DNA from 2 places in the Vibrio sp. YMD68 genome. Region 1 is predicted to be linked to the other one. Evidence: riboswitches for the same ligand, from Rfam matches in the RefSeq annotation. Region 1 holds a riboswitch; the other holds the start of a gene.
The links. Region 1 has a riboswitch for lysine ahead of QF117_RS15340 (Na+/H+ antiporter NhaC family protein). Riboswitches for the same ligand answer to the same signal wherever they lie in the genome.

Region 1 (4,457 bases):
CCCGAGGGTTTGAATCTTGTTTTACCAATTTCACCTCCGGGAGCTTGTGCCTCCCGGGTATGCGTATATCTCCCCGAAAGACTAAATAGGGTGATGATGGTGATGAATATTCATAGTAATATAACGCATACTTATTGGCTCTGCTAATGTTGCTTCGTTGATAACCACACTAACTAAGCTATGTATCATTTGCAACCTTTAATTAGTACTTTTTGGTTTTTATTTGCTTTCCACAAAAAAAGAAGGCCTAAGCCTTCTTTTATATAGATAAGTCGTTAGAACTAAGCGTTTTGGTAACTTGTCACTTTTGATTTTGCAATCACGGACATTGCAAAACAAACCAGCACAAAAGTAATCAGTGATGCTAAGAACGAGAACAATACCGACGCGGTAATACCGAGTACAATGAAGCCAATACACGACACCAACGCAACCGACAGTGCGTAAGGTAATTGTGTGGCAACATGGTCAATATGATTACAACGAGCACCCGTTGATGACAAAATAGTCGTATCTGAAATTGGAGAGCAGTGATCACCAAATACAGAGCCAGCTAGCACTGCGCTTAGCATCGGTAGCATAAGTGCAACATCCGTTGCGCCAGCCATATCTCCCGCTATAGGTAACATAATGCCAAACGTGCCCCAAGAAGTGCCCGTTGAGAAAGCCATCAGCCCAGATAGTAGGAATAAAATAACCGGCAACCACATTGGGCTAATACTACCTTCAATCTGAGAAGATAAATAAGCACCGGTGTTCATGTCACCAATAACGGTACCAATCGTCCATGCGAAAATAAGAATCAAAATTGCGCCAAACATAGACTTAGCACCAATCCAAAGCGTCACACCAATATCACTAGGCGACATTTTTTGTTTTAGCACAGTCACTAACGCAACAACAAAACCAGTAATGCCACCATAAATAAGTGACATGCCAACGTCGGTATTTTCAAATGCGCCCAATAATGAAAAGGCTTGGCCGTCCGCTTTAAGCGCAGAACCACCTGTGTAAAGCATGGCAGAAACCGTCGCAACGATAAGACACAGAATCGGTAGGACCAGATCCGATACCTTTCCGTGTTCACTTTCTTGAATATCAAGCTCTTCATTTAGTTCATGAGCTTGTGGTAGATCGGCTTCTTTATCCCCATCAAACCCACGGCCTTGAGATGCTTGAATTTCGTGTTTGCGCATTTGACCCACATCAAGCTGGAACCAAACAACCGCAAACACCATTAAGAGAGCAAACACAGCATAGAAGTTCATTGGGATCATGCGCACATACGCACCGATCGCTGAATACTCAGTGACACCGTGAGAAATTAATATTCCACCAACAATCGTCATGATGTAAGCACCCCAACTTGATGCAGGCATCAACACACACATTGGTGCGGCGGTAGAGTCGAGGATGTAGGCAAGTTTTGAGCGCGAAACATAATAGCGATCAGTGACGGGCCGGGAAATAGCGCCCACAGCCAAACTGTTAAAGTAATCATCAATGAAGATGAATACCCCTAAACAGGCGGCTAGCAGTTTAGAACCGCGTTTACTTTTAACTCGAGTCTGCGCCCACTCGGCAAACGCGCGAGTGCCACCAGACATGGTTAACAGTGCAGTCATCATGCCTAATAAAAGCAAGAAACCAACGATACTCATGTTCCATGAGTTAATGCTTCCGTCTTCAATAAAGACACTTGATACAGTTTTACCCACGTATCCGGCCATGCCGGTGGCGGAGTAATCTGTAAGTAGCAACGCACCGAGTACGATGCCGACACCAAGCGAAATTAGAACGCGGCGGGTAATAATAGCAAGACTTAACGCCACAATTGGAGGCAAGAGTGACAAAGGGGATGATGCAAAATCGATTAAATTCATGATCTTCAAAAACCAGTTAGTAATGGCAAGAGATCTACTGCAGAAAAATTTCGTGATAGTAACTCATCGAAATTTCATTGAACGAAGTGAAAGGCTAACAATGACAAAACCTAACTCTACAGTAGCGCTCCATAGTGTAAAAATTATAGACTATGGCAGTGATGTACCTGTTGAGTACACCCCCAGCAAAAGGTGATGATTGCACACTTTCACTTCGGCGAAATAGCCTTTTAATGTTATTCATTGGCATCACCCCAATAACATCGACTCTTCTATCTCGCGCCTCTACCGTGCAAGGCATAAATAACCGCTGTTACTTTAAATTAACAACAATTTAACTGGCCTCACACTTAAAGCGGATTCTATTGTACTTACAAACCACCTCTTTGCAATATTTAACTCGAAATAAGATATCAATGATAAATTTCATCCTCCATTAGCCATAACACTCCACGCGCTTTATTATGCAACACGTAAAATACGTTAACTGTTCGACTATTTCTATTAAGGCAAACTTTTTTCTAATATCTGATACAACAATTACCTCTGTTTACATTAATATGACGATATATAATCCATTTATATGCTAGTATTTATTTTGATTTCATTATTGTGTTAAATCTATTTGCAGATTAATATCAACCAATACAATTTATTTTCATAGGAATAGACATGTCGGAACTATCAAAAACACTATTAAATATTCGTAGCCTTCGTGCCTTTGCTCGCGAATTAACCTTAGAGCAACTAGAAGAAGCCTTAGATAAATTAACGATTGTTGTTCAAGAACGTAACGAAGCTGAAGCTGAAGAGCGTGCAGCTAAAGCGGAACAAGAACAAAAACTGGCCGCCATTGCTGAACAGATTTCAAAAGACGGTATTGATGTTGAAGCGCTTATTTCTGCGTTATCCGGCGAAACAAAAACTAAGGCTGGTAAAGTAAAAGCTAAACGTGCTCCTCGCCCTGCAAAATATAAGTATGTAGATACTAATGGCGAAGAAAAGACTTGGACCGGTCAAGGCCGTACACCTTCAGCAATTCAAACTCAGCTTGATGCGGGTAAATCATTAGAAGAATTTGCACTTTAATTTCGTTTTCTAAAACATCATTAAATATAAAAGGCTCCTTTAAAGGAGCCTTTCTGTTTTATCGTTCCCAGGAAGTTATCGTTCCCAATAAGATTCTTCTAAGCTGTCTTCCCTTTCAGGTAAACCCTTCGATAATCTTGGTGAATGCTGAGCTAATACTTCATAGCTCGCTCTATTGGAATATTTACACACTTGTGAAAACGAAGAGTAGGTTAAGAATGTGTGAGCATGCTTACTTGAGTTTGGAATATTTTCCCGGTGATATGTGTTAGCCGCCATATCATGCAGTAACGCAGAGAGAGCGGCATCTCCTGCGCCATTGGTATTTTTAATTTTCTCTGGCCCGCCCATATATGGCGCTATATGTGAATACACCTTAATCGGATTATCACACATAGATTTCGCTGCAGGTCGGCTAAACTCATATCGATTAAATTCAGCAATCGATCCTGGCATTAATGGTAACGACGTTTCTCGTTTCGCCGCATCTTCCGTATAACCCGCCATAAATAAGCCAACAGGGCCAGCCGTACATAAAACTAAATCAACCCAATTCAAAGTAATATCTGCAGCGACTAAAGGATCATGTTCACCGGTTAAAGCTTCCGCTTCTTCTTCATTCATTGCAACAACGGAAATATGTTCTTTTAAAAATTCTTGCCAGAATAAAGGATCATTCTGAATAACGTATTTTGTTCCTAACGTTAATACGACTGGGACATTATTCTTTTTTGCATACTCAATTGCTTTCATCGTAGCTAGAGGCATTGGATCGCCCTCTTTACAGCGAACTAAATAAGCGGTGATGACCAGAGCTGAAGCATTTTTAAATATAGACTCAGGAATACTGTCTGGATGAAGTTGATTCATTTGACCTTCACTAATTGCAAAAGTCCGTTCTCCATCTTCCGTTATCAAAGCGAAACATCGCCCTATTGCACCATCAACACCTTGCAAATGATTAAGATCCATCCGGCTCGATGTATTGCATAAATATTGATAGCCATAACTGCCAATTTTAATATCTTGGCTCATCACCCCTAATAAAGTAGAACGGTCATCAGCTAACACCGAATAATTATGCAGCGTATTCCCAATGGTTCCACCTGCATGTTCATTCGTAATGAGCTGCTCTTTTTTTAAATGATTGTATAACGTTTCAGCGGTTGCATCATCAATAACTAATGAGTGCCCTTTGCTTAAATTATATTCTTCAATAAGATCAGAGGTGACTTTCGCTTCGATATCAACAAGCGTTTGATCAATGCCAATAATATGGGTTTGTGACATTTTCTTACTTTCTTGAGCTTGACTCACTAAAGGATCACGAGCGTGAACAGGAAAATAATGCTTGGACTTGCGTTGACCAGGGAATTTCATAAGCGACAGTTCGTATTAAGGATGAAGGGGGGATTCTACCGCGCTCAATAACACGCGGCAATCTAGCTAATTATAGCAAACGTTTGCGATAATAAAATTTATTCA
Region 2 (4,457 bases), 810 kb from region 1:
GTTGCCAATCATGATACCCGACACCACCATCGCTAAAGGCCCAGAGACATGAATGATATCCGCAAAGACATACCCTGCAGTTGGGATTCCGATGGTCAGTAATAATTCCATAGAATGATCGTCAGTGGCACTGATCAAGTAATGAAAAAGAAGCCCGAGAACAAAGCCATACGCGATTCCTCCAAGAGCCTCTTGGGCAAACAATAAGCTGACACTTCCTATAGTTGGAGTTTCTGTCCCAAACGCGACAGTAAAAATAGTGACAAAAATGACTAAACCAAAACCGTCATTAAATAAAGACTCCCCTTCTATTTGTGTCGAGATTCGTTTCGGCGCATCAAGTTTTTTTACAATCGCCAAGACAGCAATCGGGTCTGTTGGGGAGATGAGTGAACCAAACAACAAGCAATAGACAAAATCAAAGGGAATGCCAATCAGTTGACAGAACCCATACAAGATACTGCCAATGAGAAACGTCGAAATCAATGTCGCCCCCAATGCTAAAGCGGTAATTTCCCATTTTTGGTCTTTCAGGTTTGGCAGCTTAATTCCTAGGCCACCGCCGAATAACAGAAACCCAAGAATGCCTTTTAGGAGAAAATCTTCAAAGTTGATACTGGCAATGGTGGTTGTCGCGATTTCTGTCAATTGAAACCAGTTATTTTGACCCACTATTAAAATAGCCAATGACAGCACCATCGCTCCTGCTGTAATCGCAATGGTGGTTTGCATCTTTATTATTTTATTATTGAGAAACGCAATCAACATTGCCGCTGCAGAGAGAAAGCAAAGTGTGTAGTAGATGGACATGGGTTCATGACTTTGTAACAGAATATGTCGTGAAATTTTCAACGCTGCTAGCTCAAATAGCAATCATTTTTTGTCATGTTTGCGTTAGCAATGACTCAGCGATCTTTATAGACCGTTGATGTTCAGAAACAAAAACGGATAGATTCTGAGATAGGGAAGCTTCAGAAGCTGAAGTAATGTGTTTAGTGGTTTGTATTGCGTGGGTTTTTTAAAACGAATGGCTATAAATGCAGGGCGACTCTAATGAGCAGCCCTGCATTTTCATTATTCAAACAATTCAGCGTGAAGCTTTTGAATGGCCGATTTAGAATCAGCTTCATTGAGTAAGAAACATAGGTTATGAGCGCTTGCTCCATAACAAATCATACGTAAATTGAAGTCTTCTAGCGTGCCAAATACCTGCTTTGCATAGCCTTTACTTCCACTCATGTTATTACCAATTAAGGCCACCAAGCAGAGACCATGTTCGACTTCCACATGACACAGTTCTTCCAGTTCAATGCGTGCCTGCTCAGGAAGTTGTGGCGCGCCGCCTGCTGTGTCTGTTTGATCTAACGTTAATGAAACACTGATTTCTGACGTTGTGATCAAATCGACGGATATCTTATGCTTAGCCAAAATTTCAAACACTTTGGCAAGAAAACCGTACGCATGAAACATATTGGCGCTGCGAAGGGTCACCATTGTTTGGTTTGTTCGTAAGGCCAATGCCCGAAACAGTGGAGAAGACTCTGCGTGGTGACGAATCCACGTGCCGCCACGTTCAGGTTCTTTTGACGACCCAACAAATACTGGGATGTCATGGCGAAGTGCGGGAACTAACGTTGATGGGTGAAGGATTTTCGCACCGAAGTTCGCCATTTCTGAAGCTTCGCTAAAGCTAATTTCAGGAATCGGTGAAGCTTTAGGCGCTATTCGAGGGTCGGTGGTATAGATACCAGGAACATCAGTCCATATCGCGAGGCCCGAAGCTTCAACACTTTCCGCGATCAGGGCTGCGCTGTAGTCACTGCCACCACGGCCTAATGTGGTCGTATTGCCATCGGCATCTGAACCGATAAACCCTTGGGTGATAACAACGTATTCTTGGCAAAGTGGCGCTAATTTATCTTTCGCTAATGCAGAGATGTCTTCCAGTTGCGGTTCAGCACGGCCAAAGGTTCCATCTGTTCTCAGTATTTCTCTAATATCAAAGCGAACAGCATGAATACCGCGCTCTCTCATCACCTGAGTCAGGATGTAGGTCGACATCAACTCACCACACGCTACCAAATGGTCAGTGAGTTTGGTACTCGCCTGGATGGAAGCTGCTTCAGCTAGGTTTGCGACCGTCTCTAAGATGGCATTCACCTCAGAGGCCGCTTCTGCTCCATCACTTAGGCTGGATATAATCGAATCATGGATGGCGGCAATGTTTTGTAATATGTCACTGCGTCGCTCTTGGTCTGCAACACCGTTGGCGAGTTCAACAAGTAAATTAGTGACTCCAGAGCATGCGCTGCTAACGACAAGCTTAGTTTCTGGATTGTTTTCGATAATAGCAGCACAACGGCTCATTGCTTCAAAGTTGGCTACACTGGTCCCACCAAACTTGGCGACATTGAATGCGCTCACAGCATTTCTCCTACAACGGGTAAAAAATAAACAGGTTGATAATAACCTAATGTTCTTTAGTGAAGAGAATCGTTGAGCGAAAAAGAGGTGCGTATAGATAGATTGACCTCAGAAGCTCATCACTAGGCGGTGCTAGTGACAGTTAAGGGGATTCAGCCCACTTAACCGATAAACATAACCCTTACATTACGTTTACCTCGGCACTGCTCCCCATGGATACATTGTATTGGAATTAAGGCTCCACAATATATCTGCCTGGGCAGTGCTCCTCTTCTGCATAAAGCCTGTTCATTGAACGGTTTTGTCGGTTGAATGTCAATGGATATTTGTTACCACGAATTAATTACAAAGTGTGATCATCATATTCACACTAGACTTACGCCGCATTGATAGCGCTAGGGATTTGATCTAGTGTAGTTACTCAAACCATCGTGTAAGTAAGGAGCATACATGCCAATTCAAAGTTTTATCCCCCCTCAACGGATACTTATGGGGCCTGGGCCATCGGATATTTCTCCCCAAGTATTACAGGCTTTAAGTCGCCCAATTGTTGGCCATTTAGACCCGTTATTTATTGGCATGATGGACGAAGTGAAACAGCTACTTAAATACGCTTTCCAGACCGATAATGAGTTTACTATTGCCGTTTCTGCCCCTGGTAGTGCTGGCATGGAAGCGTGTTTTGTTAACCTGATTGAACCAGGAGAGAAAGTCATCGTTTGCCGCAATGGCGTGTTTGGTGATCGAATGCGAGAAAACGTCATACGTGCAGGTGCTGAAGCCATCGTTGTTGATGATGAATGGGGTGCGCCTGTCAGCCCTGATAAAGTAGAGCAAGCGTTTAAAGCGAATCCGGATGCAAAAATATTGGCATTTGTTCATGCGGAAACGTCTACCGGTGCGCTTTCTGATGCTCAGGCACTGAGTCAAATTGCGAAACAGCATCATGCTCTTACTATTGTAGATGCCGTCACCTCGTTGGGTGGTGTGCCATTAAAAGTCGATGAATGGGAACTCGATGCAGTTTATTCGGGAAGCCAAAAGTGCTTATCTTGCGTGCCAGGGTTATCCCCGCTGACTCTGTCGCCTAAAGCTATCGAGAAAATTAATGCTCGTACGACGCCGGTTCAAAGCTGGTTCCTTGATCAGAGTCTTGTTCTGGGGTATTGGAGTGGAGAGGGCAAGCGAAGCTACCATCATACAGCACCCGTTAACAGCCTCTATGCGTTACACGAGTCATTATTGATGCTCAAACGTGAAGGATTAGAAAATGCCTGGCAACGACATAAAGAGATGCATGCGACATTAAAAATAGGATTAGAAAAGCTTGGCTTCACATTTGTCGTCAATGAAGACTCTCGACTTCCTCAGTTGAACGCGATTTATATTCCAGATGGGGTAGACGATACGCAAGTGAGGTCAACGTTGCTTGAGAAGTATAATTTGGAGATTGGAGCTGGACTTGGGAGTTTAGCGGGTAAAGCCTGGCGTATTGGTTTGATGGGGTATGCCGCTAGAAATGAGAATGTTTCTTTATGCTTACGAGCATTGGAAGAAACATTGCATCAGTAGCGATCATTCACAATCGCAGTCTAAATTGATAAAGGGGCGTGAGTGCCCCTTTATGGTTTTATTCGCTCGGGATAGATGCTTCCGTTAACGCTGTTTCCGCTGACGATTTCGGCCTATATTGAATGGCGGTAAAGTCTTTATCAGGAAATAGATACTGCGCTTCAGCTCGAATTTGTTCTGCTCGGCTGCTGTCACCTAACCCTTGGTACGCGAGAATTAAGTTACTGTAAAACGCCGGTCTGGGCTTAGACTGAATCATGTCAAGCGACCACTGTATGTAGGGTTTGATTAACTCAGGCTCTTGGGTGTGTAACCCAATATTGAGATAAGTGCTGTATATATCCCAGTCAAAGCGATCTTTCCAAACGACAGGATTCGTCACTCGATCTAAGATCTCAGGTTGCTTGGGTGACGATCGTTCAAACAAAGTAAGAACATAGTTAGTGTGCAGGGCGCTGAAC

Region 2: linked by a shared signal. The riboswitch ahead of lysC (lysine-sensitive aspartokinase 3) and the one ahead of QF117_RS15340 (Na+/H+ antiporter NhaC family protein) in region 1 are both predicted to bind lysine.

What each region holds. Positions count from the first base shown of each region.
Region 1 is NZ_CP124614.1:2,067,887-2,072,343, forward strand. It holds His leader region at 1-106, opposite strand, end outside; gene QF117_RS15340 (Na+/H+ antiporter NhaC family protein) at 282-1,883, opposite strand; lysine riboswitch at 1,998-2,179, opposite strand; gene QF117_RS15345 (H-NS family nucleoid-associated regulatory protein) at 2,556-2,972, shown strand; gene QF117_RS15350 (inosine/guanosine kinase) at 3,048-4,352, opposite strand; gene QF117_RS15355 (hypothetical protein) at 4,451-4,457, opposite strand, start outside.
Region 2 is NZ_CP124614.1:2,880,051-2,884,507, reverse strand. It holds gene QF117_RS19050 (sodium:proton antiporter) at 1-810, opposite strand, end outside; gene lysC (lysine-sensitive aspartokinase 3) at 1,075-2,424, opposite strand; lysine riboswitch at 2,529-2,705, opposite strand; gene QF117_RS19040 (alanine--glyoxylate aminotransferase family protein) at 2,875-3,996, shown strand; gene QF117_RS19035 (PglL family O-oligosaccharyltransferase) at 4,055-4,457, opposite strand, start outside.